DNA from 3 places in the Bacillus sp. AP8 genome. Region 2 is predicted to be linked to each of the others. Evidence: riboswitches for the same ligand, from Rfam matches in the RefSeq annotation. Region 2 holds a riboswitch; each other region holds the start of a gene.
What was found. Region 2 has a riboswitch for thiamine pyrophosphate ahead of BN349_RS19565 (thiamine phosphate synthase). Riboswitches for the same ligand answer to the same signal wherever they lie in the genome.

Region 1 (10,604 bases), on a different contig from region 2:
TATATACCTTCGTTCAAATTATACAACATAGATTTAGTATGGTAAGTTACTTTTTTGTGAATTTTATCACATTAAATTGTTCATTCATTGTACAACTTACAAACTTGTTACAAGCTTGACACAGTGACTGTATCAAATACTTCTAATCTCTATTCTTCTACCATTAGTATCACAAATTTCCCAATTTAACCCTTTACTTTCATGCTGGAAACAGCGAAATATAAAAATCCTTAGCCATTATTATAGCCAAGGATTTATGTAAATTATTTATTTAATACTCTATTAATAAACGCAAGACTTAGATTTATAATGATCGATTGATCATAATCTAAAGTAGCCACATGATAACTATTCGTCAGTCGGTACAATTCCTTATCATCCGAAGATATATTCTCAAAAATGATCATCGAATTATCCGGTGGAACGACATGATCCTCATCAGATACAAATATTAAGGCAGGACAGATAATTTTGTTTAAATCCATTCGAACCACTTTAACTAGTTCTACAATTTGTTCAACCGATTTTGTTGGCGTTTTTTCATAGGCTAGCTCAACACTATTTGGATCTTTAATATCTGATCCAATTGCATCAATATACCTTGGATGCTCTGCTTGCAGCAATGCTTCCATAGCTGGTAATGAAACCGCCGCATTAATAGGAATAATTCCCTTTACTTCAGGATATTTCTCTGCTAAATAAAGCGTTAAGGTACCGCCCATTGATAACCCAGTAACAAAAATAACATGACATCTTTCTTTTAACCATTGCAAGCCTTCTTCAATTGAAGCAATCCAATCATGATAAGATGTTGTCTCCATCTCTTCATACGACGTTCCGTGCCCCTTCAAACGAGGTCCACATACCGTAAAGCCAAAATTTTTATATGCTTCTCCTAACGGTCTCATACTTTGCGTAGTTCCCGTAAAACCATGACAAACTAAAATTCCAATAGAACTCCCTTCATGATAGAACGGTTCTGCTCCCTGCATAACTGGATAGGTTGCACTCACGATATCACACTCCATTACTCACACTCCATTACTCTTTATTTTGTATCATAAAACGTAATAAAATAAAGATTCTACATTCTAGGAGAATTTCCTGCTGAGTCATACCAAAAGGAAAAATGCACCAACTTTTACATCTTACAAAACTTTTCGACGACGGAAACGCATTACAATTTGATGAAGTACTTCCGCGAACACTAATCCAATAGCTATGCTACCTGAGATTAAAAAACATTTAGCTGCTAAACTGATAGCCATATTATAATCATTTTCCACAAAATGTCTCATTGCATTATAAGCTAATCCACCAGGAACAAGTGGAATAATCCCACCAACTGTAAAAATGGTTAATGGTGTTTTATACATTTTAGCGAAAAATTGACTAATTAAAGCGATTAAAGTAGCAGCCATAGCAGTTGCTGGAATAATATCAATTCCATTTTGAGAAAGTATGTAATAGCAAAGCCACCCTGCCATACCAACAAAGCCACATTTTGCGAGAGATTCTTTCGGCACATTAAAAATAACACCGAAGCCTGCTGAACCAATAAAGCTTGTTACAAGCTGAGCCAAATATTCCATAATAAATCCCACCTTAAACTAGCGTAAACACAATTGCGATTCCGCCACCAATCGCAAAGGCTGTTAAAAAAGCTTCCGCTCCTTTAGAGATTCCGGAAACTAAATGGCCTGCCATTAAATCGCGAACAGCATTGGTTATTAATAACCCAGGGACAAGTGGCATGACTGACCCGATTATAATTTTATCTATTTCATGTCCAACTCCAATTTGTACTAAAAAATAAGAAACAAGTCCAATTACAACAGATGCTAAAAATTCTGAAACAAACTTAACTGAAACAAGCCAATTAAAAAATAAATAGCCCATAAAACCTAATCCACCAGTAATAAAAGCAGGAATGAAGTCATACCAGCTTCCTAAAAACATGATCACAAAGCAAGCGCTTGATAAAGCAGCAGCAAACGTTTGTGTTGTAGTAGAAAAAGCAAATGGTGCCGACTCTATTCCGGTTAATGTAAGATGAGCTTCTTTTACATTCATTGTTTTTTCACTTATACTACGAGATACTCTGTTCACCTGTGTTACTTTTAACAAATCTGTTGTTCTTTGTGAAACTCGAACAAGCTGCGTTTTTTGTAAATCATTAGATTCTACTGAAAAAATTATGCCTGTAGGAATGACAAAACTATCACATTTAGAAATGCCGAAAGCCCTCGCCATTCGTACCATCGTATCCTCGACGCGAAAAGTTTCTGCTCCATTTTGTAGTAGGATTTTTCCCGCTAATAAGCACACTTCCATCACATCATATTGATATTGCTTATCCATCGCTATACGTACCTCTTTCAAAAGAATCTCACATATGTAGTAGTTATACCTCAGAACATCCTATATTAGCAACCAAAAATCATAAAACTGTAGAAATATTTTCTACAGTTTTATGATTTTTATTTGATTTGTAATTTTACATCATCATTAATCCATTTAGGGTAATAATTTAGTTTTATCGAAATTGGATTTTGAAAAGGCTGATTATTTGGAAGCTCAAAGCCAATACGTCTTTCTTCTCCTCCACCTGAAGTAAAGCTCGTCGCAACATCTATTTTTTTACCAGTAGCGTCAGTGATATCACCAAAAATAGAATAGTGAAAATCCTTATTTGTTATAAAAGAAAATTCGACAGTGTGACCTGATACTTTTATATTTTGTATACGAATATCAGGAGCATCGATAATTTGTTGCTTTATCGTATCTACAACTAACTTAGAATGATTTAATGGGAGCGCCTGTATTTTATTAACCATTAAATACAATTCTTTTGGCTTTTTAAAGTAATTACTTTGCAAATAGATATGACGATCCTGACCGTCACTTCCTCCACTACCCGTCATCCCATCTGCAATCTTACCCCAAATCTCTCCATTTTCGTCTACCAAGCGCATATCTTCAAACTCTAATAATACCTTACTATTTTTACTTTGATCGATAGCCAAATGAACATCTGCTCTTAATGGATAGAGCGTGACACTCTTAATAAAAACATTTTGTTGTTCAATCGACACCATTTTATTCACTTGATACTTTTTCATAAATACCTGCTTCTTCAAATTGAAATCAAAAGAAAAATCGAGTTTATGCACTTTTAATTTCAATGTAAAATCTTTTACTCCTGAAAGGTTAACATGGTCAAATTCAAATTTATCTGACTGTTTTTCTGCTTTTTTTATATTAGCAAAACCCCTACCAGATGTATAAGAAGATCCTTCCAATAAAGATTGCTTTTGCTGATCATAGAGCCCCATCATTTCAACTTTCATCTCAGTCAAATTTTTGTCTGATTCAATAGTGTAAAAAATCACCATTCCACTTTCATCCTTGATAGCAGAATCGATTGTAACCTTGATACCTTGCTTTTCTTGTGTACTATTTATTTTCTCTAAATAATGATTTTCTGCTGCATCACTATAACCTTTATTACTTTTAAACACGTCCACAAAATTCTCCATACCTGGAATTTTAGCTATAGCATCTGCAAAAGCAGGTGAGACAGATAAAAGAGAAGTAAAGCCTATAAATAACAATGCGGCCGAAATAATACTAATCATCCATGTTTTCTTTTGCTTTTTCTTCTTTTTCAATTGCTTTCCTTTTTGTAGACCATTTAATATTGAGGCATCTAATTTGTCGATAGGTATTTCAATCTTATCTAAGACTTCTTTCGCCTGGTTCAGTTGGCTTTCTTCTTTCTCTAGCATTTGTCTCCACCTCCTTATCCTCAAGTTGTTGCCGTAAACTGGCTAAAGCACGATTTAACCATGATTTAATCGTACCTTCTGGACGATTAAGAACAGCTGCGATATCTTTAATCTTCAAATCGTGAAAATATTTTAGGATTATGATTTCTTTTGCTCGTTCATCTAGACTATTCATTGCATCTAAAATTTCCAATTGCTCGTATGAATCCTTAAAAACTTGAACATGCAGCAATTCTTCTTGTTGAACAATTTTGCTTTTGCTCCTCAATCTATCATTACAGTAATTAATCATAATCCGAATCAACCATGTTTTAACAAAGCTCGCTTCTCTAACCTTACTTATATTCACATACGCACGACATGTAACTTCTTGAATGGCTTCTAATGCTTCTTCTTCATTTTTCAAATAAGCTAATGCTGTCTTATAAAGTGGCAATTTATGAAGATTCATTAGCTGTAAAAATGCAATGTCATCACCATTGATTGCTCGTATAGTAAGTTGCTCCTCCTCCAAGTAAAACTCCCCCTACAAACCTTCATTACTATATATTAGACCTTCATTCCACGAAAAAGTTTCAGAAAAATTTCTAAATATAAAAAAAGACCCTATTCCCTATATTTACTTAACATGGATAGGCAAAGGGACTGTATCAAAGAGCTAAAAAAACACTTTGATACAGTCCCTCATCTATACTTCCATAAATTGAATTTTATATGTGTCTTCATCTACTGTAATAGTAAACCCCATGTCAACATTTGAACGACGTTTGACATCCATAATATATTTATTTTCTTCTTCTACATGTTTAATGTTTGTAATAAGAAAGTGTTCATCCTCGTTGCGACGAAGTTGGTCTATGACATTAATCATCATAACAGCTTCCTGCTTACTGTTTTCGTCCGTTAATATTCTCAAGAGCTTTGCATTCGCTCTTCCTGGATAGGTTTCCGCTAGTCCACCTTCAAAAAAAGGCTGTATTTTCATACCTATTTTTAAATCTTTTTTATGTAATTTATCTCCATCAGAAGTACGAATTTTCGTGTCACGCGTAATATGATATAAGACATCACCAATTAGCACTTTATCGTTACTTTCAAATTGTGTAATAAATCCAACTTTCCCTGGATGAACGCTTTCTTGGTCACATCCTCCTAACAAAATGCTTATTATCATACAAACAGCTAGTAACACTCTCATTTCTTCACCTCATTAAGATCTGGCAATCTATTTTTTAAAGAAAAATTTCTTACCAACACCTTCAAAAGTACGAGGAAAAACAGAATAAAAAACAGCCCCAACATTCATCCATCTTGGACGATTAATTTCTCTCTTATTATGCAACATACAAGAGATAATCTCTTTAGCTAGATGTTCTGGCTTCAACATATATTTCTGAACATTTTTCACATATGTTCCTGACGTATCGGCTATATCAAAAAATTGTGTTGCAATTGGTCCAGGATTTACGCTTGTTACAAATACATTATGCTCAGACATTTCTAAGCGCAAACTATTCGTAAATCCTAATACAGCATGTTTAGTTGCCGCATAGACACTCGATTTTGGTGTGGCAACTTTACCAGCCTGCGAGGCAATATTAATAATGTGACCCGCTTTTTTTCTTACCATTGAAGGAACGACCATTTTAGTACAAGCTATTAATCCATAGACATTTACATCTAACATTCTCTTTGCCTCATCAAGATTAAGATTAATAACTTCTTCAAACAGACCGAATCCAGCATTATTTACTAATACATCAACTGTTCCAATCTGTCTCTCTATATTTGTGAATACTTCTTCTATTTGACTACCATTAGAAACATCCAATTGATAGCAGTACACTTTCACTTGATATGCTTCTTCTATTTGCTTCTTTATTTTTTGAAGACGCTCAATGCTTCTCGCTAATAGAAATACATTAGCACCAGCAGCTGCGGATTGAAAAGCAATTTCTTTTCCTAATCCACTTGATGCACCTGTAATGATTATATTTTTATTGACTAGTTTTTGCACAACTTCACCTCAAAGCTAATTTTCCATTATTCCTCAGTATAGCTTATTCATCTATTTTATCATATTTGATTTATTCATATTTGTAATTTTTTATATATTTGAAAAAACCGCTCTCAAATTAGAAAGCGGTTAATATTGTTAACTTAATTCATTATTCATTGCAAGCGTATAACAATGATTTAATGGGCCATTTCCTGCACCTAAATTGAGTTGATCTAAAAGGGCACCTGTTATATATTGCTTTGCTTTTTGAATACTTGTTTTCATATCACAACCATCTGCTAAGTGGCAAGCGATGGCAGAAGATAGTGTGCAACCTGTACCATGCGTATTCGAATTATCAATTTTCACGCTAGGAAACCAAGTAAATTGGCCATCACTGTATAGTAAGTCATCTGCCGTTTCCTCTAGATGACCACCTTTGATTAAGATATGCCCCTTATAATTCTCTGCAATGTTAAGAGCTACTTTTTGCATATCTTCTTTATTATGTATAACCATACCACTTAGACATTCAGCCTCAGGTATATTTGGTGTAATTAAGCTAGCTAATGGTATTAATTTCGTAATAAGCATGTCCATGGCATCTTCATTTAATAGTTTGCTACCACTAGTAGAAATCATAACGGGATCGACAACAATATGATTGGGACGATAATCGATTAATTTATCAACGATCACTTGAATAATGTCTGGAGAGGAAACCATGCCGATCTTCACACTATCAGGAAAAATATCTTTCATAATACAATCTAATTGTTGACCTACAAATTCAGGTGTTGCTTCTTGAACAGCATATACACCAGTCGTATTCTGTGCAGTTAAAGCCGTAATCGCACTCATGGCGTACATGTTATGAGCTGTTATAGTTTTTATATCTGCTTGAATTCCTGCTCCTCCACTACAATCTGATCCGGCTATACTTAATACCTTCTTCATTCTGCATCCCTCCATTCTTCAAAGCTACTGATATATTTATCGCTTAATTGTTGAATCATTTTGTTATCCTTATCTGCTGAACGATCGTAAACAGCTATGGTATAGAAACCCGCTGCTTTTGTTGTTTGGATAGCATGAAGCGAATCTTCAAAGACCATAATTTCAGAGATATTAGCCTCCCATTTTTGAGCAGCTAAATAAAAAATATCGGGTGTATCTTTTCCATAACCAACTTCTCCGCATGTAAGAATAAAATCAAAATAATCCAGAACCTTTAATCTTTTTAGAACTAATTCTGCCAATTTCTTTTCCGATGCAGTAACAATACACATCTTTATGTTTTGATTTTCTACATTCTCTAAAAATTCGAGGACGAAAGGTTTTAACTGGACTTCATTCATATATTGATGAATTATGAAATCATGAATTTCAGCCATTACTTCTTCTGTTGTCAAATCTAAAGTGAACTGTTGAATTAAGTAGTTTGCACCTTGCTCAAAGCTTTTTTTATTTAATACCGTTATTAATTCATTTGGCATAATAATTCCTTTATTTCGCAAAAAGGTACATACAGCCATGTCCCATACATTCATAGAATCTATTAAAGTTCCATCAAGATCAAATATGGCATATTTTTTCATTCATTCACCATTCGCTTTGACAAAGCTAACAAGTGTTGACTAGCTTTATCTATTTCATCTGCTCCAAAAATAGCTGAAACAACAGCAACACCATCAATACCAGTTCCACCTAACTTCGTCATATTTTCTTCATTAATACCACCTATTGCTACTATAGGGATCGTAGCTCTTTCACAAATATCTTTTAATGTTTGAAAGGATACAGTGTTGGCATCAAGCTTGGTTGCCGTGTTAAAAACAGCACCTACTCCTAAATAATCTGCTCCATTATCCTCAGCTCTTTTTGCTTCTTCAACTGTATGAGCAGATACACCTAAAATTTTATTAGGTCCTATTTTTTCTCTAACTATATTTACAGGTAAATCGTCTTGACCTATATGAACACCATCCGCATCACAAGCAAGTGCAACATCAACATTATCATTGATAACAAAAGGAATGTCATATTTATCCGTTAACTGCTTAATTTGTAAAGCTTCTTCTAAAAAAGCTTCATTGGACAGATTTTTTTCACGTAGTTGCAAAAAGGTAATGCCTCCCTTAAGAGCTGCTTCAACTTGTTGTACTAAAGAGCTTTCCTTCACCCAATGTCGATCTGTAACAGCATAAAGTAGCAATGAAGATTTATCTACTTTCAATTTTTATCCCCTCACTCAACTTTGTAGAATTCATCTTACTCATATAGTCAATTAAATGCATTCTAAATGTGGACGTTCCCCCATCAGATTGAAGCATTTTGTGATAGGCAAGCTCACCACTTAATCCAATGGCACAAACAGCCGCTGTGGTACTTTCTAATAAACGATCGGGATTCGCTCCACAATATGCACCAATAATGGCTGTAAGCATACATCCACTTCCTGTAATTTTTGACATCATAGGATGACCATTATGGACTATATTCGTCTTCGAGTTGGTTGCTATTAAATCAATTTCACCAGTGATAGCAATCACTGCTCCTGTTTTCTCACTCAATTGTTGAGCAAATAAAATGGCTTCCTCGAGTGTTTCAGTTGTTACTTTATCTGTTGCAGATGCATCGACTCCCATTGTTGTACCGCTTCCTTCAAATACTGTTTTCATTTCAGAAATATTACCGCGAATAACAGAAAAGCGTACTTCTTCCAACAATTTAAATACAGTCGCAGTTCGAAGCTTTGATGCCCCTGCTCCTACAGGATCAAGAATAACTGGATGCCCAAGTTCATTTGCTTTTTTTCCTGCTAAAATCATAGATTGAACCGTTCTTTCATTTAATGTACCAACATTAATTACCAAGCTATTACAAATGCTGGTAATATCCTCTACCTCAGCTACATCATCCGCCATAATTGGAGAACCACCACAGGCCAATATTACATTAGCTACATCATTTACTGTTACATAGTTGGTAATATTATGTACTAAAGGGGTTGTTTCTCTCACTTTTTCCAGGATTGATTCAAACATTCTAGTCTCCTCCATTCGATAAAAATTTTTATTTTCTAAAAAAGAAAATGCGATACACCAAATGGGTATATCGCATAAGAATAACCAAATACAATTCCCTACGTTGGCATTACCCAAATCAGGTTAAAGGGTCAAAGTTACATTTCACTTACTCTCAGCCTGCTTGTGCAAGCCCCCCAAAAATTTATTTACTTCTAAGCTTTGTTACTCGATACTCCCCATCGACAAGTCTCGATTACCACCTTTTACCCAACAAGTGGTGAGTATAGGTGGAATAGATTTTCACTCTAGAAAACTCGCTTTACACGAAGCATCGGCGAGCATCCTCCCTTATCCATAACACAGCTGGTCCTCTCCTACCCCACTGCTTCCAAAAGAGACTCATTCCTTACGCTCGAATCGATCTTTAATACTGGTAAAACTATACTTTATAGAAAACAGCAAAAACAAAAAACGATATACCAATAGGGTATATCGCATCTTTTAGATACTAATATAAAAATTCCCTACGTTGGCATTATCCAAATCAGGTTAAAGGGTCAAAGCTACATTTTGCTTACTCTCAGCCTGCTCGTGCAAGCTCCCCTATCAATGTTGCTCTATTAAACTTGACATCATTCTATCATACTAACATCATTTGTGGTAATTAATTTTTGCAAAACTTTCACTTAACAGAATATACAATTCCATTCTTTGTTTCTTCTCCTCTAATTTCATCTAAATCAAGTAAATAATCAAATTGAGCTAATGTTTCTGACAATGTTAACCCAATTTGCTTTTGGTATATACCTGGAAATAGCTTCATACAGATTTGTAAAACAGTAGCCGGTTCTTGTTTCAATAACTCTCTCACCTTCATTGCCCTTTCATGTTGAGCAGCCAAGCGCTTATGTATTAGATCATTAGGCTGATGAATTTCATCACCGTGCCCTGCAAATACTGTTTGGATTGGCATTTCTAATAATCTATTCAAAGAATGATTTAATAATAATTGTGATTTGGGACGATCGTCTCCTTCTTTCATAGGAGGCTCTATTAATGGATTTGGAGATACCTTTTGTAATAGTAAATCTCCTCCAATAAACGCACCGTCACTTTCTCTATATAATGATATATGACTTTCCGCATGACCTGGTGTTTCATATACAACCCAATCATTCAAACCAGGTACCGTGTCACCTTCTTTAATTGAGATATCCAAACTTCTATTGCAGCTATATTTTAAACCACTTTTCATTGTGCCTACATATTTATGAAACTCAGATGGGATGCCTAATTCTTTTGCTAAATCGAGATAAAAACCTTCATAATAATGAAAAATTGCTTCATCTGGGTTTAGCCAAAATTTATTATTCTCATGTCCCAAAATAGGAGTACCTTCCTCAAAGAAATCCACTCCCCCAACATGATCTGGATGATGATGTGTAATAATGATTTGGTCAATATCCTTCATATCAAGACGCAAATCCTTCAATCCAGCTTGAATGGCTTGATGAGTTTCTTCGGTTTTAGGACCAGCATCCACTAGTGTAAGCGCGTCTCCTTTTATTACAAATGCATTAACATCACCAACAGGGAACGGGGTTGGAATAGTTATTTTAGCGATATCATTTTTCCATAACGTCATTGTTATTCACCTAATTTATTTTGAAATTTATGAACAATCATTCATTTTATATTATTTCAATTCTACTACTAACATGCACTTATGTCATTATTTTCACATCTTTTTTCAAAAATTTAATAAAATCCATTTATATCTATTGACAT
Region 2 (10,604 bases):
TACACTTAACTTTACTGATAATCCTAAACAAACAGAGAAAGAAATGGTTACAAATGAAACGACAGTTAGATCCGATCGAATGGTATTTCTGACAGATACATTAAAAAATGATGTTCAATTAAGTGGAATACCTGAAATCTCACTTCGTGCAAATGTCGATAAGGAAGATTCTAATCTGACCGTTTTAATTGTTGATTATGGCATGGATACCAGAGTCAATCATGAGGGCAGAGGTGAAGGTATTGAAACATTGTCTACAGAAAGTTGCTGGGGTGAAAGCAGTGAAACGGATGATGCTTGCTATAAAGATACAAAAAAAACGACTCACGCAGCTCCATATGAAGTTGTAACAAGAGGTTGGTTTGATCCGAAAAATTGGAAATCACTTTCAAAAGAAGAACCATTAACAATAGGTAAGAATTATAAGTTTGAGTGGCATGCATTGCCTGAAGATTATATATTTAAGAAAGGTCATCGAATGGGTGTCATCATTGCTGGAAGTGATTCTAGACGAACGATACCTTCTTCCACAGGTGCAACATTTGAAGTGCAACTCGGGCAAAGCTATATTAAACTACCGATAGTACATGGAAAAAAAGCAATAGATTTTTAAATAGTGAATAGGGCTGACTGAATAGTGATTTTATCACTATAAGAGTTCCTTAAACTTTATGTTATCTTGACGTATTTTGCCTAAGGGGTATTCTTATGTTACTCGTATTGTCCTATACATCGCTTTATTTTACACTTTGGGATGAGGTAAGAAAGAGTATAAAAATCATATAAAATGTAAAAGGGTGTCCATCAAATTTTTCCTTTTTGGACACCTTCATTTATTTTGGGAAGAAAGCTACTATTTTTCTTTTTTTATTACATAATGTAATATAACAATAACTTTAACATTCATGTTAAGGTTTTTTATTTGAAAAAGGGAGATGTTCCAATGAGTAACAATGAATCTATCTATATAGGAAAAACGACTAAAGAAATGAATCAATTTTTTGGTGAATCTTTCTTTCCTGAATTTCAGACAATTGCTATGATGATTTTTGAAAATGAAAAAAAGGTAGAGTTTCAAGAGTTTCAAGTATTTAAAGAGCAACATGTTGAAAAAGGCGAGGTTCTTTCATATAACCTTACATGTATGAGAGATGATAGAGAATTACCTTTAATTAATATATGTGGTACACAAGTAGTGGATTCTAGGGAACCGTTAAAAATTATTTTAGATTATTTAACATTAGATGGGCAGCTAAAGGAAGAATATATTTTATTTGAAGATGGAGAGTTCTTTTTTAATTAATGGGTGTGAGGGTATCTGTTATATTTTTTGAATTTTAGGATAAGTAAAGTTGTAATGATAGCGATGAATCTCTAAAAGCTTGTAGCCATAATTACTTAAGTAATAGGATACAGTTTTTAGAGATTCATGTATGGATATTCTCATTATGTATTATATTGCATGATTTTATTGTAGAGAGCTCTAGCTTCATCAGGATTGTTTGTTCCATGAATAATCGCCCTGCCATCTTTAAAAAGTACAATTCGATTTCTATCGATTGAGCAAGAAAGTAAATACGAATTCATAACACAATCGGATATGATATTTTGTACCCGTTCATATACACTTTGAATGGATATATGACGTTCAGCAGCTGGTCGAATTTGCACGGCATCTCGTCCGCAAAGAATATCTGTTTTTGTTGAATAATTCATGGAAAGGAATGGATATGTTCTATCATCACCACAGCTTAAACAGTTTTTCTTTTTTAAACTGTTGATATTGATTGCTGAGTTTTCTCCTTTCCAAATGTCAAAAGATCTTAATATAGGGTCAAAAAATGTATTCGTTATTACTTGTAAACCTTGTGTTACTTGATATGAAGCAACAAGTTGAACAATAGGACTGATGACACCGACTGTATCACAGGTCATTTGCTGATTTGTCACATGATCAATAAGGCAGTGTAGGCATGGAGTTTTATCAGGTATAACCGTAAATTGTAAACCATAGCTGCTGACACATGCTCCAAAAACAAAGGGTTTGTTATGTTTAACGGCAGCATCATTTACAATTAATCTGGTTTCGAAGTTATCTGTTGCATCGATGATGAGATCTACACCAGCTATTATGCGTTCAATATTTAATGTGTTAACATCCATAATCCACGATACTATATCAATTTCGCTATTTATACTTTGCAATCGTTCCTTAGCAGCTATCACTTTTGGAAGCTTATTAACTGCATCTCTTTCTGTATATAATTGCTGTCTTTGCAAATTACTCCATTCTACATAATCACGGTCGACAATGGTTATTTTACCTGCACCAGCTCTTGTTAACATTTCGGCACTTGCTGAACCAAGTGCTCCAGCTCCTATAATTAAAACATGTGCTTCTTGTATTTGCTTTTGACCAATCCTACCTATAAATCGTTCTTGCTTAGCGTAACGATTTATCAAGATGTCACCATTCCTGTTATAGGGCTACTTGCTTCCCCATAGTTTTTCTCTGGTATTCTTCCTGCTTCGAAACCTAATTGTCCTGCCTCGATTGCTAGTTTCATAGCGATAGCCATTTTTATAGGGTCTTTCGCATTCGCGACAGCTGTATTCAATAAGACCCCATCGGCTCCTAATTCCATAGCGAATGCAGCATCTTTAGGTGAACCGATACCAGCATCAACAATGACTGGAACAGAAGATTGTTCAATGATGAATTGTAAATTTAATGGATTCATTAGACCTTTACCCGAACCTATTGGGGAGGCACCAGGCATAATAGCATGTACTCCAAGTTGTTCAAGTCGCTTCGCTAAGACAACATCATCCGATGTATAGGGAAGAACTATAAAACCTTCTTCTAGTAGCATTTCTGATGCTTTTAACGTTTCTATAGGATCAGGTAAAAGGGAGCGATCACAGCCGATTACTTCTACTTTTATCATATCGCATAAACCAGAAGCTTTAGCTAATTTAGCTATTCTTACTGCTTCTTCAGCGGTCTTTGCTCCGGCAGTGTTAGGCAATAATTTGTATTTAGTCAAATCTAAGTGTTCCAAAAAATTGGGCTGACTTTCTTCAAAGATTTTCATTCTTCGCACGGCGAATGTTAAAATTTCAGCACCAGATACGGCAACTGCTTCTTTTTGAATTTCAAATGATGGATATTTACCTGTGCCAAGTAAAAGTCTTGATTGAAATGAATGATGGGCTATTTTTAACATATAATCATCCTCCTCCTACAAAATGAACAATTTCTACAGTATCACGTTCGTTAAGCGTGACAGAATCATAGGCTTCTTTGGTTACAATTTCTTTATTTAACTCTACAATGACAATTCGATTTTCTAGTTGATAATGCTGTAATAGATGTTGGACTGAGAGTACTTCTTGAGGTAATTCTGCTATTTTTCCATTTAGAGTGATATACATCATTTCACCTCCTTTTATCAGAGAAAGTTTCTTGAAAAGCTTCTAGCAAATCTTTTATCGGATAAGTTGCTGTAGAATGATGCGGATTATATAATGCTTGACTGAAAAATAGAATTCTTTCAGACTGTTAATGTATAAGGGACTTTATGCTAATTACAAAAATTCCAAAATTCATTATCTCTTATATGTTGTCTTTACACTTTTTATAATAAAGACTAGTGGAATCTGTTGGACTTGATGCTGAAAAAATTCCTGACATGACAGCTATTCCGTTCGCTCGAATACGCTGTAATTGATGTATGCGTTCTGGTGTAATACCACCAATAGCAAAAACGGGAATGGATAGATTCTCTTTTATTTGACGAAGAGTTTCTAATCCATTAGGAGTTTTCCCTTGTTTGCTCTTTGTTTCAAAGCAATGACCATATAAAACATAGTCAGCACCATCTGCTTCAGCTTCTGTGGCTTCTTTGAAAGTATGAACAGATTGCCCTACAGTGAAATGAGGACATTTTTGCTTTACTTTTTTGACTGGTAGTCCATATGAAGGTAAATGAATATTTGGAATATCCATTAGTAAGGAAACATCTAATCTATTATTCATGACGATTTTTTCTTTTGGGAGGTTTCCCATTATTAAAAGCTCTAATAACTTAAGAAGTTGCTTAGTCGTTTTGGATTTTTCTCGAATGTGTATAAAGTCAATTCGATCTTTTATTTGTAAAATGATTGATGATAGTTCATGTACAGAATGCTTGTCATCGGTTATGGCAATTAATTTCATAATGCTTGCTCCTATTCATTTCATAATAAAAAACCACTTCCAAATAAGTAGGAAAGTGGTTGTGCGAATTAGTCCTTAAATAAGTCCAAAAAAGCCTTAAGCACTTCCCTACGCAGGTACGAACCTGTTCAGGTTTTGAGGGTTTGCAAGTAAACTACTTTATTCTCAGCCCTTATCAAGGGATCCCCTAGTGTAAATATATGGTTGTTTCGAGTTATTAATTAAAATAGCATGTATTTGGAAGATGTGCAAGTAGATTTTGGAAATTAAATGGTATTTATTGAGTATTAGGCTATAGTTAGAAATGCGAGTTTCTGCATAGAAGTTTATAAGATGAATAAATAAAAGCTTTAGAAGTAGAGTAATCCTTGTATCTAAAGCTTTAAATAGATTATTCAGTAATCAAATTGTGAGCTGAAATATGCTTAATTCGTCCAGTGACCAACATAGATACAATTTAAGCCAATACTATAATACCAATACTATAATACCAATACATAAGGCAATCATGAACGGAATATTGACTGAGAAGACTGAATTAAATATGCCCATTTCAGAGAATAGGATGGAAGGAATGGAATTAGAAAATAGAGTACCAAAAACTCCTCCTATAAAACTCCCACGATGACAACAGGTAAAAAGCTCAAGGTGATTTGTGTTATGAGTTGGAAAGTAGTGTAACCAAGCGCTTTTAAAATACCCAATTCTCTTTTGTGTTTAATAATCATTGTTTTAATGATAAGGTATAAGATTAAGCTAACAGCAAGTACGGTCATAATGACAACAAGTATCATTACATAAGAAATTGATTTTATTGTAGAGCCCATTTGACTTTGAAAAGCGGCTTCCATATCATCCTAATAATCGACATATCCGAAGCTTCAATGTGCGATTATAAATGAAGCACATATATATATATATGGATTCTAAAAATTTTTTATTTTAATTCATACTTGATTTATATGAATTATATGATTAATATGGAATTATAACATGATATCTTACTTTGAATAGGCAACTAGAAAATATCTAACAGTCTTTGAAAAGGAGAACTCATAATCATGCAATCTTTATTAGTTGTAGGTGGAGATTATTTAGGTAAAATAACTGAAAATTTGTGCAATGAAGGTTTTACAGAAATCATTCATATAAATGGAAGAAAAACTCAGATGGTTCGAAAGGAAATACCTTCTAATATTGATTTAATTTTAGTTTTAACAGACTATATCAACCATAATTTATCAACCAATATTAAAAAAAGAGCGAATGAACAGTCTATTCCTATTTTTTATTCAAAACGGTCTTGGAGCGCTATTCATAATGAATTACAGAAAATCAAGAGGAGCTAAATTTAAATGGTAAGGGGATGAGCGATATGAGAGAAAACTTTGATGTAATAAAGGGAGCAGAGCCATTTTTTCATCCGGGTAATGAGATAGGTGTTCTCATTTCACATGGCTTCATGGGTACTCCACAAAGTGTACAATATGTGGGAGAAAGCTTGGCGCAATATGGCTATACAGTACTTGCCCCTAGATTAAAGGGACATGGTACACATTATTTAGATTTAGAAAAATGTACTCATGAAGATTGGTTCAACGAGCTAGAAAAGGGCTATTTTCAATTGAAGCAAACATGTGAAAATATTTATATTTTGGGGCAATCAATGGGAGGAGCTCTAGCGTTATGTCTAGCAAGTAAACACAAAGATATTAGTGGAATTATAGTTATTAATGCTGCTTTATCTGTACCTACCTATGATTATTTGAGAGAAAGAACCAGTCCTAGATATATAATTGAAGGGGAACCTGATATTAAGGCAGCAAATGTTTACGAAATAACCTATTCAAAAGTACCCATAAAAGCGGTTCATGAACTACAAAAAATAATGGATATATCAAAAAAAGTAATACCAACGGTGCATTGTCCAGTTTTAGGAATAAAATCTGCAATAGATCATGTTGCGCCACCTGAAAATACTGATTTTATTCTTCAAAATATCAGTTCTTTACAGAAGAAATTAAAAATATTACAGAACTCTTATCATGTGGCTTCCATGGACCATGATAAACTGAAAATAGTAGAATATAGTCAACAATTTATTGAAGAACTAGAAGGAAAAGCAAGCAAAAGAAGTAATCGATGGATGGAAAGTGTTTGAGATAGAAATATAAGTATAAACATATAAAAAGGAACCTCTAGAAAAGGGATATTTTATTACTTTTCAGAGGTTCCTTTTTATATGATCTGCATTTTTATGGATACGATTTATGTGAGTGCTCTGACTTTCTAAAAAAGCTGATTTTTCATGCTTTGTTTTATTTTCCTTTTTGGTTAATAGAAGGAGTGGTTTGGAAATAACTTAAAATGTAAGAGGGTGTCCATCACTTGTTACTCATTGGACAGCCTCTTTTTTGTTTTTTTTTCATTATGTTTAAAAAATATTTAATGCTGAAGTTACGACAGTTTTGATTCGTTTATTTGAAAGAGTTGAATATATGGTATAAGGAGGGGAGCTTTATTTTCAATCATCCTATTAATTATGATATGCCTCTGTAGTATATGATTTTCTAAATTTTATAAAAATAATATTTATACAAAATATTGAATAAAAATGAACGAGCGTATATAATATATAAAAATCAGAAAATAAAAACTTCTAGTTGAGGGAGATAAGTCTATGAAAAAGTTGACGATTAGTTTTATGCTATTATGTGCTTTTTTAGTTGTATTAAGCGGCTGTGGTAAGTCGGAAGAAAGCGGTAGTAAGAGTGGTAGTGAAAGTAAAGATAAAACATTACGTATTGTAACAAATGCCGAATATGCTCCTATGGAATATAGAGACAAAGATGAAATTAAAGGTTTTGATGTTGATTTAATTAAAGCAGTTGCGAAGGAAGCTGGATATAAAGTAACAATCGATCATGTTGGTTGGGATCCAATGATGGTTGAAGTAAAAGATAAACGAGCAGATTTAGCTATTGGTGCTATTACGATTAATGAAGAACGTAAACAGTCTTATGAATTTACGGTACCATACTTCCTAGCATCTCAAAAAATCCTTGTACCAAAAGGTAGTCCAATTAAAAGTGCTGCTGATTTGAAAGGGAAATATGTAGCAGTGCAAGGTGGTACAACAGGTATGATCGTATCTGAAAAACTATTAGGTAAAAATAGCAAGTATGTTAAAAAATTTGAGAATAATAATTTAGCAATAATGGAACTTAATAAGGGTGGAGCAGATGCTGTAGTAGCTGATAATGCTGTAGTTGAGGAATATGCTAAAAATAACCCTAAAGATAAACTAGTTGTAATTGAAGATAAAGGAACTTTTGAGTCAGAATTTTATGGATTTATGTTCCCTAAAGGTGAAACTAAACTTAAAGATGAATTCGATAAAGCTTTAAATACTTTGTTTGACAATGGTGAGTATGCAAAAATTTATCAGGATTGGTTTGGAAATGAGCCAGACGTTGCATTCTTAAAAGAACAACAAAAATAATTTCTAAAAAACACCGGATCTTATGGCGATTCGGTGTTTTTAGTATGGAAATTTTTTTATGAATTCGGTTTATTAAGATTTTGTAAAAAATCGAGTGATTTTCCTTTTGTATGTATAGACTCATATATAATAAGAAAAATTGTGTTTTTTAACACGTAAAGATTATAAGGAGGAAAATGAAAGTTAGAAACTATTTAGAAATTTTTCTTGTATCATTGAAACTTGGACTTACTTCTTTTGGAGGGCCGATTGCTCACTTAGGCTATTTTCAAAATGAATATGTGAAGAAGAAAAAGTGGCTTGATCAAGATACATACATGCAGATAATTGGTTTGTGTCAATTTTTACCTGGACCTGCTAGCAGTCAAGTTGGTATGGCAATTGGAATGATTAGAGGAGGTATTTACGGAGGAGTTCTTTCTTTTTTAGGGTTTACACTTCCATCTGTACTTGTTTTGGTATTTTTTGCTTATTTATTTGGTATATATCAATTTTCTGGTATGGGATGGATTCATGGATTAAAGTTGGTCGCAGTAGCAATTGTAGCCCAAGCTGTATTGGATATGTCAAAAAAAATTTCAAATAATCGAGTTCAAATTGCAATGGCCATCGCGGCAGCTGCAATGATATTGTTGTTTCCCTTACCATTTATACAAATCATTGTTATTGCCATAGCAGGATGCATAGGGATTTTCGTTTTTAGAAATCAAAAAGATGTTTTCACTGAAACATTCCATATACCGATAAGCAAAAGAATTGGGATGCTTGCTTTCATTTCCTTTTTCGCACTATTAATTGGGCTTCCAGTATTAAATAAGTTTTTTGATCTTACCTGGATTTCTATCTTCGATTCGTTTTACAGAGCAGGTTCTCTTGTGTTTGGCGGGGGACACGTTGTTTTGCCGCTACTAGAGCAGGAAGTAGTACCAACGGGATTACTGAATAAAGAGGAATTTCTGGCAGGCTATGGATTAGCACAAGCGGTTCCAGGACCGTTATTTACATTTGCAAGTTATTTAGGAATGATGATTTCAGGTGTGATGGGGGCATTAATTGCAACACTAGCCATCTTTTTACCAGCCTTTTTATTAATTGTAGGTTCCTTACCGTTTTATGGACTAGTTAGAAATCAACCACTATTTCAAGGAGCCTTTAAAGGAATCGGAGCAGCCGTTATAGGAATTTTGTTAGCTGCTTTATATGACCCTATTTGGACGAGTACAGTGCAAAATAATTTAGATTTTATTATAGTAATTATTTTATACTCATGTCTCGTTTTTTGGAAGTTGGCACCGTGGAAAATTGTTTTAATAGGAGCTTTATTAGGTACAATTGCCTTTTAAAATAGAGATGTAAAGAGGAAGATTCATAAGTATACGATATGTGAAAAAACAAAGGTATACTTATGAATATTTTTTTAAAAACTACTTGCAATAAGGTTTGAAAAGGTATATAATCAATTTTGTTGTTACAAATTTCGACAAAAATATATGCGGGTGTAGTTTAGTGGTAAAACCTCAGCCTTCCAAGCTGATGATGAGGGTTCGATTCCCTTCACCCGCTCCATACATAGCTACTAACGCAGTGTTTCGTTACATAGGAGAACGAGGCATTGCGTTTATTTATGTTTTTAAATACTATTAAACAAGGAATTTGAGACAAAATTTTTTTACTATGAAATAAAAGGATGCCTTACTATATGGAAGAGAAGGCATCCTTTTGTATAGTTTTTGTATTAGCGATATATGGTAAAGCTTCCTTCTCCTCCATGTATGCTTAATAACATGTTCATCAAAGATTCTGTTAGTTTTTCAGATTCTTCTAAGGATAAAGAAGGTCGTAAATAAATAAATTGAATAGCATTTGTTGTACTAGTTGTAACAATCGTTCGTTTAGAATCGACATAAGGACTTCCGAAGGCTCCAATTTCATCTTTTGATATAATAATGTTTTTCATGGTATTATTTCTTTCGTTAATACCTAAATATTCATCAGTTTCTTTACCGATAGTAAATACAATGTTTCCCTGGATATGTGCTAAATCATAAATGCCTAGGGGACATTCGTATTGTAAAGAAAAGAAATTATTAATATCTGTAGCTGTATGTATAGAAGGTAAATAGTTCTGTTTTTTTACTCGGCGGTATAAAGCTTCAGCTGAGTGACGATAACGAGAAGGGTCACCTCCAGCTAATTTAAAAACATTTCTCCATTCTTTTAAACCTGGAAAATCCATTAATTCTTTTTCCTGAGTTTCAAAATATAGAGATTCCTGAAACATCTGCAATCGTCCTTTTAACATTTGAGGAGAATCACTTACGGTTATAGAGTGATAGTAAATAGCAGCTATTTTAAAGTCTGGAATTTTTTCTTTTAATATAGAGTCAATTTGGATAGTCAAGGGATCATCTCCTATGGTTTTGGTAGTTAGTCCTTTTTATTGATAAATATTTGTGAATTTATAAAGAGCGATAACTGCTTTTTTTTATATATTTTACCATATTATCCTATTTAGAAAGGAGGTAAACTCTTGGATTATAAACAATTGAAGTATGATATTATCCAATATAGTAAACAAATTGGAATCGATAAAATTGGCTTTACAACAGCTGATCCGTTCGTTGAATTAAAGGATCGATTAATTAGACAACAGGAATTGAATTATCAGTCGGGGTTTGAGGAACCAGATTTGGATAAACGTACAGATCCTTCCCTTTTATTTGATCAACCAAAGTCGATTATATCGATTGCATTAGCTTATCCGTCTAAAATGAAAGAGCATATACAAGGCAAAAAGGGAGAAAGAAGAGGAATCTTCTGTCGAGCATCCTGGGGAGTAGATTATCATGTATTAGTGAAAGAAAAGCTACAGATGCTAGAACA
Region 3 (10,604 bases), on a different contig from region 2:
AAATAGGGAAAACATTTGCTCTTTCTACGATGTATGGGATTATTGTATTATCTTCTGCAACGGTCTTGTTACATGATATTCCTCGTTTTACTGATGATGTTTTACTAGCAGCGATATTTGGAGGAATTATTATTGGTGTTGGTATAGGTATAGTAATGCGTAATGGTGGATCATTAGATGGTACGGAGATATTGGCAATAGTTTTTAATAAAAAGCTACCATTTTCCGTTGGGGAAATGATTATGTTTGTGAATATTTTTATTCTTGGCAGTGCAGGATTTGTATATGGTTGGAATCGAGCTATGTATTCACTAATTGCTTATTTTGTAGCTTCCAAAACAATTGATATCGTACTTCAAGGATTAGACGAATCGAAATCTGCTTGGATTATCAGTGAAAAATATTTAGATATTGGTGAAGCTCTATTAGCTCGTCTTGGCCGTGGAGTTACTTACTTAACGGGTGAAGGAGCATATACTGGTGAAGAGAAGAAGGTAATTTTTTGCGTTATAACTCGTTTAGAAGAGTCTAAACTAAAATCGATTGTCGAAGAAATCGATCCTGAAGCGTTTCTTGCAGTGGGTAATGTTGCGGAAGTTAGAGGTGGAAGATTTAAAAAGAAATCTGTTCACTAAAAAAAGACAGCTTCGATGCTTTATCTAGCTTGTTTTTAAAATATATTATGTTTTTATGTGTATTAAGCTGATTTAACATGTTTTTGCTTATTATGAAAAATTTAGATAAATGATACAAAGTAAGAGGGTATTCACCCAAATCATGCCTTTTGGGATACCCTCTCTCGTTTTGTTCTTTAGTTATGTATTATGAAAAATTCCGATTATATATTTACATATATGGTTATGTTATTCAGTTAACAAAGTTGCCGGCACTGTGATTGGAAGTGAAATCGTAAAGGCCGTGATTTTTGCTGTTGAAATACATGATAGCGCTCCTCGATGCTTTTCAATGATTTCTTTACACACAAAAAGACCTAATCCAGTGCCATTCTTCTTTGTTGTCGTAAATGGTTTGAAAATATCCTTCAATAAATCATCTTTTATTTGAGGACCGTTGTTTGATATAGTTAGTTCAATAAAATTCCTGTCTTTTTTAGAGGTTGATACAACGATTGTAGGATTTTTAACATGTGCGATTACATCTAACGCATTTAATATGATGTTCAATAATACTTGACGAATTTCGTCTAGATAGCCAAGTATAAAAATGTCCTCTTCTAAAAAGGTGTCCACCTTAACATTCGTATCGACAATACTTGGGTAGAGAAAAGTAATCACTTCTTCAATTAACTGATTTAAAGAAAAAATAACTGGGTTTATATCAATTTGTTCTTTTCTCGATAAAAGTAAGAATTGGGAAATCCTTGAGTTTAGCTGCTCTAGTTCATTAGCTATGATATCCAAATATTTCAAATCAGAATTTTCGGCTTTTAGAAGTTGGATAAATCCTTTAATCGATGTTAGAGGGTTTCGAAATTCATGGACGAAGCTAGATGTGATTTGACCCAACATAGTTAATCTTTCTCGATGGGTCTCAGATATCTTCTCATTCTCTTTATCTTTTAGTTCATTTGTTAATTCGATAAAAATGGTAATGGTATTATATAAGAACAAATCCAGTAAATAATTAACTTTTTCCTTTGCCATGGATTTATTATCAATGCTTTCATCACATTGACTAATAAGTGCAAATAAATTTAACCTTATGATAGAAATATCTTCTAGAAATTCTTTTAGTTCTTCTCCATCTTCAAATCTTCCATTGGCAACTTTTTTAGAAAGCGCTTTAATCTTTAAAGAGTGATCGACATTGGGATGCTCTAAAATGTTTTTGTACAATTGAAATAATAAGTGAAGATGTTTGAACACTTTGTTTTTTCTATGATGATTGTGGCTTCTGTTAATTTTTTGCTTCCATGAAACTAGAATTTCTTCTTCCCGCATGTTTAACAAATGAATAATAGGATTTCTTTCCTTGCTCATATTAGCAGTGTCCACCTCCATTATTTAAAATGAAATAACGGCAAAATGTTTAAATTTTCTAAATATAGCATATGTAAGGTTGTTATAGGGAAAAAATGTTTTGTTAAAAGATTGACATAAGTTTAGTTATTTTACTAATACATCATCATTTATTAATTCTACACATTTATGTTTTTTCCTTTTTTTAGTAGGGTTATATTCTTTTTATTCTGTTTTTTTTTATTTATTTTTCTATATTATAGTAGAAGTTAGTATATAGTATAGGTTTCTGACATGACTATTTATATCAAAAGGTAGTTGAAAAATTGTGGAATTAGATGTACATTATTATTACTGAAAAGAATAAATTACCACAAGGGGAGCTAATGGCTGAGAGTGAACGTTGGAGTTCTGACCCTATGAACCTGTTAGTTAATGCTAGCGTAGGGATGTGATTATGGATAAAGCAATGTGGGATCCATTTACACCCTCATTGTTTTTTTACGTTTTACAAAGTAAAAACATGAGGAACATATAACTCTCAATCTTTAACTCCTCAATGGAAGAGGAGGAAAAAATGAATAAGAAAACATTATTTTTAGTGGAAATTGCTGTTTTTGCAGCGCTAGCCTTGTTATTGGATATGGTCTCTAATTTTGTATTTTCAAGAATTTGGCCGCAAGGTGGTTCCGTTTCAATCGCAATGGTTCCTGTATTTTTAATGGCATTTCGATGGGGATTAAAAGGTGGATTATTGACAGGCTTTTTATTAGGACTGCTACAGGTTGCGTTAGGAATGACTTATATTATCCATCCACTTCAAGGCTTTATTGATTATTTCTTAGCATTTACGGTTGTAGGATTAGCGGGAATTTTTGCAAAAGGAGTTACGGAAGGATTTGCAAATGGCCACAGAGGAAAAGCTATTACGAATATTATTTTGGGAGTTTTTGTTGGAAGCTTTTTAAGATTTTTATGTCATTTTGCAACTGGAATTATCTATTTCTCATCAAGTGATTTAAAAGGTTTCTCGATTGCAACTTTCTCGGCTGTATATAATGGAACGTATATGCTACCAAGTTTTATATTATGCTCTGTTGTAGTAGTCACTTTATATACGACTGCATCTCGCGTTCTAGTAAAAAAAATGGCATAAGCTTCATTTTCGAATGATATCATGTAAGTTTGATTCATTCTAAGATATTCAATTATATCGATGACCAATAAATATAGATGTTAAAATGTCCAATGATAAAACTAAGTACGCCTCAGTTTGTACTATATACCTATGTATATTCTTAAAAAGGGTTAATCTGATGTCAATACGATTCAATCGTTTTTGACATAGATTGCCCTTTTTCCGTTATTCATTTTTTGTAAGAATGATGGCTCTTTTTATTTTTAAATCGTAATAATATAAATCAAATTGGTCCTTACCATCTTTTTCCTAGCTATTTTCAACGATGTAGTACACTTTTGAATTGTCTTGCAAAAAAGCAGGGTTAAATGCCCTTTTTTTATGCTCTGTTAGTTGTAGTTCTTCTTGTTTATCTCTATCAAATAAAAATATATCATAGTAAAAGGTACCTTTCGTTTCGGGATTAGATAATGAATCAAATGCAACTAGTCTTTCATCTGAAGATATTGTAAAGTCAGAGATATCTCTTTCTGGTTGCGAAAAACTTTCAAGATTAGCGGGATTATCATATGGAATTTTAACAAATGCCCCTGGTGACATTATATATAGGTTTGTTTGATTTTTCGATTTTATTTTAGCTCCAGCACTTTAGCTCCTCTAGGTCATAAGCCAATCCGTATAGAAGGAGGAAGAGTAAACTGTCTATACTCGATTATGCTATTCGAGGCTGACCAAGGTACTGGAACTTATTCCTAGAATAGCCAGTTTACGATAAACCCAATGACAACTATTGCTCCAATAAGCGTTAAAATGGTTCGTATCACAAAGATCTCCCCTTGTCCGATTTATTTTTCGTAAGAATTAATTTGAAATAGCTGCTTGATTTTTTAATAGTGGCTTTAGAGTCTGTTTAAATTCTTGTGCTTTTTCACCTTCGAAAATCATTTTTATGGGTGATTTCAAGTCAATAAGAAGCATATATGTGATGAATTTGGAGAATTTTGATAAAGAGATTGAGATTAAGTTATTATGCTGAATAAGAAAAACATTACCTTCCCATTGTTTCACTTTTTTATAAAGAGCGATCATTGTTTCAACAGATAGATGCCTTTTTAAAGTTAAATTAGTAGATAATATAGATTGCATATATAAAACTCCTTTTTGAATAGTTGTGTATGTCTTAAAAGTTTAATACCCAGCATGATTAGTTTGAAACTTATAGATAGTGCAAATGGTATTATTGAACTATTGATGAGTGATTTTTCCTAGCAATGCTTGAAGTGGATAGTTTCCGGTGTTTATTTGTTTTTTTCTTGTTAAATGAAAGCTATTGACATTCATTTACAATGAGGTTATATTGGTAAAAAATGTATTCACGATACCACGAAAAGGAAATGGAGGGCTGATGAAAATGAAAAGAATTTTTATTTTTATTAAACATATAACAATTGAAGAATTGCAGCCCGCTCAAGTAATGTAATCTATTCCTTTATACATGGAGAAATTGTGCGCGTGCTGCTTATATAAATCGGTATGCGCTTTTATATGTTACATCCATTAAAGCTTTCGTATACTATTGCGAAAGCTTTTTGTGGTCTTTAACGAACAAATTATTTAGCAGATTAAGAGATGGAGGATGAGGGATGTTTGATGTCTATATAAAGCTTGGTTGGTTTTTTAAAGAGCAATGGAAACGATATTCAATAGCTATTGGATTATTAGCATTAGTAAATGTTTTAGTTATGATTCCAGCAAAATTAGTAGGTTGGACTATTGATGGTATACATCAACAAACGTTGACTGCGGAAACTGTAACGAAATATATCGTTTTTCTTATAATATTGTCTTTCGGGATTTATATTATCGGTTACATTTGGCAACGGAATCTCTATGGCGGTGCCTATATTCTTGAACGAAAAATGAGACATAATTTCATGAAAAAATTAATAAACATGACACCCACATTCTACGAGAAAAATCGAACAGGGGATTTAATGGCGAAGGCAACTAATGATTTAAAGGCCATTTCCATAACTGCTGGTTTTGGTATTCTTTCATTTACAGATTCCATTTTATATACAGCAGCGATTTTATGTACGATGGGCTTCACCATTTCATGGAAGCTAACGCTCTTTTCAATTATACCCCTTCCTATTATGGCGATGTTGATGCAGATTTATGGGAAGAAATTGCACACGCATTTTACATCCGCTCAGAAATCATTTGGAAAATTAAATGATTCCGTTTTAGAATCTGTAGCAGGCGTTAGGGTCATAAGGGCATATGTTCAAGAAAAACAAAGTGAAAAAAGCTTTAATAAAATGACAGAGGATGTATTTGAAAAAAATGTGAAAGTAGCAGTAGTAGATTCATTGTTTGATCCTACTATTAATGTACTTGTTGGGATTTCCTATTTAATTGGCTTAGGCTATGGAGCAAAGATGGTTTTTGAGCAATCCATTACACTCGGTGATTTAGTATCCTTCAATGTGTATTTAGGAATGTTGATTTGGCCAATGTTTGCAATAGGAGAATTAATTAATGTTATGCAAAGAGGAAATGCCTCATTAGACCGTGTACAAGAAACGTTAAATTATCAAGAAGATGTCCGAAATGCAGAAAATACAGTTGATCAATTAGCTATACCTGAGGAGATTATTTTTGAAAAATTCAATTTTCAGTATCCAACATCGGTAATCCAAAATTTAACAAACGTTAATATAGAGCTTAAAAAAGGTCAAACACTTGGTATTGTCGGTAAAACTGGAAGTGGAAAGACAACATTCATAAGGCAGTTGCTTAGAGAATATCCGCTTGGTAAAGGAAAAATCCTTGTTTCAGAGCATTCTCTTAATGAGGTAAAACTTGAAGATGTAAGAGGATGGTTAGGTTATGTACCACAAGATCCATTTTTGTTTTCAAGAAGTATCAAGGAAAATATTTTATTCGGTAAGCTAGATGCAACAGAAACGGAACTTCAGCAGGCTATTTATTTAGCTGATTTTAAAAAGGATTTAGAGATGCTACCAGAAGGACTAGAAACATTAGTTGGTGAGAAAGGAGTCGCCCTATCTGGAGGCCAAAAACAAAGGATTTCCATTGCTCGGGCTTTAATAAAAAATCCTGAATTATTACTTTTAGATGATTCGTTATCAGCTGTCGATGCGAAAACGGAGAAAACGATAATTGAACATATTCGAAAAGAGAGATCAGGGAAAACAACATTAATTGTTACACATAGAATGTCGGCTATTCAGCACGCCGATACGATTATTGTATTAGAAGACGGATTGATAAGTGAGAAAGGGACTCATGAGCAGTTAATTAAACAAGGTGGCTGGTATAAAGAACAGTATGAAAGACAACAAATTGAAGAAGGTGGGGAGGGAGAGTAGTGAGCACGGGAAAACGATTATTTATCTATGCATTAAATTTTAAAAAAATGATTATTCTCGCCTTGGTATTATTAACACTTTCAGTAGCAGCTGAATTGGCAGGGCCTTTTGTTGCTAAGAATATCATTGATCATCATATACTAGGTATTCAATCACATTGGTATGAAACGAAAAAAGGGAAAGATAGTGTTAAGTTTCAAGGAAATTGGTATAAAAGAGAGGATTATTTTTCTGCTAATGAAGAAAAAGGAGAAAAAGCTACAATCCTTCAAGATGGTGTAAGCTTTATTTTTACAAAGGAGCCTATATCACTAGATGCAAAAATAAAACTTGAAGGAAATAGATTGACAGCAGATGGGCAAACGTATAAGGTCACGATTTTATCACCAAATGAAGTCATGAATTTTTATAAGCCAGAGATTCCAAGAATTATTCGTCTGATTACTCTATATTTTGGCTTATTAGTAGTTGCAGCATTTTTCTTATATTTTCAAAGTTATTTCTTACAAAAGTCGGCTAATCGTATTATTCAAAAAATGAGAAATGATATATTTTCTCATTTATCTACATTGCCTATTCGTTTTTTCGATAACTTGCCAGCTGGTAAGGTTGTAGCCAGAATTACAAACGATACAGAAGCGATAAAAGAATTGTATGTTCAGGTATTGGCTATGTTTTTCTCAAGTAGTATATATATTGTTGGTATTTATATTGCATTATTTATTTTAAATGTAAAGCTTGCACTGTTATGTATGATTTTAATTCCGATATTAGTTCTTTGGGTTATGATTTATCGTAAATTTGCTTCAAAGTATAACCAAGTAATTCGAGCACGTATCAGTGATATTAATGCAATGATTAATGAATCCATTCAAGGAATGAATATTATTCAAGCCTTCAAACGAGAGAAAGACACGACGGAACAATTTGAAAAATTAAATGAGGAACACTTCACATATCAAAATAAAATGTTGAGACTAAACGCTTTTACTTCTCATAATCTTGTTAGTTTTCTTCAAAATATATTTTTGGTAGCTTTTATAGCGTATTTTGGGAATATTAGCCTGAGTGGTGAAGGAGTCTTATCTATTGGTTTATTATATGCTTTTATCGATTATTTGAATCGTTTATTTCAGCCAATCCAAAATATTGTTAACCAATTTGCAAATTTAGAGCAAGCTCTTGTAGCTGGGAATCGGATTTTTGAATTATTAGACGAAAAAGGAGAATCGGTTAGCACAAAGCATATTCCGAGATATAAAGGAAATGTCACTTTTCAAAATGTGTCTTTTGGCTACAAAGAAGGAGATTATGTATTAAAGGATATTAGCTTTTCAGCGAAGCAAGGAGAGACTTTTGCATTTGTTGGTCATACTGGTTCTGGAAAGAGTTCTATTATGAATTTACTTTTTCGTTATTATGATTGTCAAAAAGGAACGATAACTGTTGATGGTATAGATATAAAAACTATTCCACATCAAACATTGAGAGAGCATATGGGTATAGTGTTACAAGATCCTTATTTATTTACTGGAACAATTGCATCAAATGTAAATTTACAGGATGAAAGTATTACAAGGGAAATGGTAGAACAAGCGTTAACAGATGTGGGAGCGTTTAAAGTATTAAATCAAGTTGATGGAGGAATGGATGCACCAGTAGTTGAAAAAGGAAGTACACTTTCTTCTGGACAAAGACAACTGATTTCATTTGCCAGAGCTCTTGCATTTAAACCAGCTGTATTAATTCTAGATGAAGCAACATCAAATATTGATACAGAAACAGAGTTTTTAATACAACAAGCATTAGAGATTTTGAAAAAAGGCAGAACAACCTTTATTATTGCTCACCGATTATCGACAATTAAAAATGCGGATTGCATTTTAGTATTAGATAAAGGTCGAATCGTAGAAAGAGGAACTCACGATGAACTTTTGACGTTAAAAGGGAGATACTTTAACATGTACCAGATGCAAATGGGGACAGCTAAAGCAATTGTGTAATTAGTAGTGCCTTCACCATTTGTGTTCATATAACGTTCACCGTTACGTCATGGAAAATTACTTTTTTATTCCAAAAATGGAAGGTAACGTATGTTATTTTTACAATAAGAAAGATAACCATGATCATAGGGGGATGATTATTATGGAAATGGAACTTTTTTCAGTTACGCTTGCGATTGCTAGTGTCGTAACTCTTTTCTTCTTTGTTGGTTACACGTTGTTAACTAGACCAGAACAATAATATTAATGTGAATCAAATGAAAGCTCCATGCCTTTTTAAAAGGTATGGAGCTTTTCATTATTATTTAAGTATGAATTTGTTATTTAAATGAGCCACCTAATTGTTGCTCAGCCATTTGTACCAAGCGTTTTGTAATTTCGCCACCAACTGAGCCGTTTGCACGTGAAGTTGCATCTGGTCCAAGAGTAACACCAAACTCTGTTGCAATTTCATATTTCATTTGATCAATCGCTGCCTGTGCTCCTTGGACTACAAGTGCATTTGATGAATTTCTTGATGTTTGGTTTTGCATACTAAACCCTCGCTTTTTTAGTTTTTGATTAATTTTTTGCTGAAGCTTCAATGTAGCACATATGTAAGCATTAAAGATTTCAGCATGGTAATTTTGGTTGGGTCATCTGGAGTTGCACCAGCTACTAGATAAACTTGTTTCATCAATTGATTACCAAGTTATCGGCCCTTATATTTGGCTAAACCCAGTAAGTTGTTGCTTAAAAATAGTATGAGAGAATGTATAGAAAAATATGTTGGTAATTAATGGATTGTATGTTTGCTTTTTAAATTTTAAAAAATAGTAGAAGGAAGAGATTTAATGTAAAGGATGGATTAAACTTGTCTATTTGCCCTTTATGTAATGGTTTGCAAACGATCTGCCAAAACTGTCAACGATGCTCAGCCGAATTAGAAGACAAAGGAAAAATAACAGATTATCTCGATACCTATAGTGCATATGAAGATATTGAAACATTAAAACAGGTGGATGGTAATGAACATTCCATTGAAAATAAAATTTGTGTGCACTATTTTTTATGTGAACAATGTGGATTTGAAGAATACGTAGAAATCTTGGAATAACTTACAGGTGTTACTATTAAATGAGACGTTTAACCTCTCTCCATTATAATAAGTTACTTTGTGACAAATTATCTTTATTAGTCTTGGTTACTCTTAGGTGCTAAATAGAGAATATAATGAATGGCCATTGAGAGATTCCTATGACGAAATATAGGAATCATTATTCCCTATTTCAGCTGTAATAAATATCGATATAGGCTGTGTTCATATTCATTATTGTTAATAATTCATCTGTGCGCTTCGTACTTAGCGAGTGCCCAACCTGCTTGCTATGAGTTGTTTTATCTTGCTCGCTTCTCTAGCAGGAATACACAAGTTTCGATTTTTCAACAATCAACAGGAACATTCACAAAGCCAAGATAAAATAGAAGGCGTCCAATTAAAGCTCAGCTTTTTTTGGACGCCTTCGAAAATATGCTATGTTATTTCATTAATTAGCGAATTCGTTTTTCTGTCTCTTTATCGAAGAATTGTGCTTTATTCATATCTAAAGCTAAATCTAAGCTTTGTCCAGCAGAAACGATTGTACGAGAATCTACTCGTGCAACAAAGTCTTGGCCATCAATAGAAGAATAAAGCATAAATTCAGCACCCATAAGCTCGGATACATCAATATGAGCTGTAATCTTCGTATCAGGTGAAGATTGAATAAATAATGGCTCATCATGGAAGTCTTCTGGACGAATCCCAAGTATTAATTCTTTTCCAACGTATCCTTGATCACGTAGCATTTTCATTTTACCTTCAGGAACAGCTACTTTAGAAGTGTTAAATTGGAAGAAACCTTCTTTTAATGTACCATTTAAGAAGTTCATTGCTGGTGATCCGATGAAACCACCAACGAAAACATTTTCAGGATTTTCATATACTTCTTTCGGAGAACCGATTTGTTGAATGATTCCATCTTTCATAACTACAAGACGAGTTGCCATTGTCATTGCTTCCGTTTGGTCATGTGTTACATAAATTGTAGTTGTGTTTAGGCGTTTGTGA

Region 1: linked by a shared signal. The riboswitch ahead of thiM (hydroxyethylthiazole kinase) and the one ahead of BN349_RS19565 (thiamine phosphate synthase) in region 2 are both predicted to bind thiamine pyrophosphate.
Region 3: linked by a shared signal. The riboswitch ahead of thiT (energy-coupled thiamine transporter ThiT) and the one ahead of BN349_RS19565 (thiamine phosphate synthase) in region 2 are both predicted to bind thiamine pyrophosphate.

The regions. Positions count from the first base shown of each region.
Region 1 is NZ_CAPG01000036.1:127,489-138,092, forward strand. It holds gene BN349_RS09835 (alpha/beta hydrolase) at 264-1,013, opposite strand; gene BN349_RS09840 (threonine/serine exporter family protein) at 1,149-1,592, opposite strand; gene BN349_RS09845 (threonine/serine exporter family protein) at 1,606-2,361, opposite strand; gene BN349_RS09850 (DUF4179 domain-containing protein) at 2,481-3,788, opposite strand; gene BN349_RS09855 (sigma-70 family RNA polymerase sigma factor) at 3,736-4,302, opposite strand; gene BN349_RS09860 (hypothetical protein) at 4,477-4,986, opposite strand; gene BN349_RS09865 (SDR family NAD(P)-dependent oxidoreductase) at 5,014-5,805, opposite strand; gene thiD (bifunctional hydroxymethylpyrimidine kinase/phosphomethylpyrimidine kinase) at 5,944-6,744, opposite strand; gene BN349_RS09875 (HAD family hydrolase) at 6,741-7,385, opposite strand; gene thiE (thiamine phosphate synthase) at 7,382-8,023, opposite strand; gene thiM (hydroxyethylthiazole kinase) at 8,010-8,834, opposite strand; TPP riboswitch at 8,913-9,023, opposite strand; TPP riboswitch at 9,321-9,431, opposite strand; gene BN349_RS09890 (MBL fold metallo-hydrolase) at 9,499-10,461, opposite strand.
Region 2 is NZ_CAPG01000082.1:8,155-18,758, forward strand. It holds gene BN349_RS19540 (Xaa-Pro dipeptidyl-peptidase) at 1-613, shown strand, start outside; gene BN349_RS19545 (hypothetical protein) at 944-1,303, shown strand; gene BN349_RS19550 (ThiF family adenylyltransferase) at 1,447-2,463, opposite strand; gene BN349_RS19555 (thiazole synthase) at 2,460-3,227, opposite strand; gene thiS (sulfur carrier protein ThiS) at 3,232-3,435, opposite strand; gene BN349_RS19565 (thiamine phosphate synthase) at 3,617-4,219, opposite strand; TPP riboswitch at 4,308-4,418, opposite strand; gene BN349_RS19570 (FtsX-like permease family protein) at 4,828-5,070, opposite strand; gene BN349_RS19575 (DUF2325 domain-containing protein) at 5,281-5,568, shown strand; gene BN349_RS19580 (alpha/beta hydrolase) at 5,595-6,380, shown strand; gene BN349_RS19585 (basic amino acid ABC transporter substrate-binding protein) at 6,900-7,721, shown strand; gene chrA (chromate efflux transporter) at 7,898-9,064, shown strand; tRNA gene BN349_RS19595 (tRNA-Gly) at 9,214-9,287, shown strand; gene BN349_RS19600 (B3/B4 domain-containing protein) at 9,457-10,122, opposite strand; gene queG (tRNA epoxyqueuosine(34) reductase QueG) at 10,252-10,604, shown strand, end outside.
Region 3 is NZ_CAPG01000003.1:116,183-126,786, forward strand. It holds gene BN349_RS00700 (YitT family protein) at 1-635, shown strand, start outside; gene BN349_RS00705 (ATP-binding protein) at 864-2,000, opposite strand; TPP riboswitch at 2,346-2,446, shown strand; gene thiT (energy-coupled thiamine transporter ThiT) at 2,557-3,135, shown strand; gene BN349_RS00720 (hypothetical protein) at 3,427-3,717, opposite strand; gene BN349_RS00725 (hypothetical protein) at 3,979-4,263, opposite strand; gene BN349_RS00735 (ABC transporter ATP-binding protein) at 4,761-6,512, shown strand; gene BN349_RS00740 (ABC transporter ATP-binding protein) at 6,512-8,515, shown strand; gene BN349_RS00750 (alpha/beta-type small acid-soluble spore protein) at 8,836-9,048, opposite strand; gene BN349_RS00755 (hypothetical protein) at 9,369-9,611, shown strand; gene BN349_RS00760 (ABC transporter ATP-binding protein) at 10,046-10,604, opposite strand, start outside.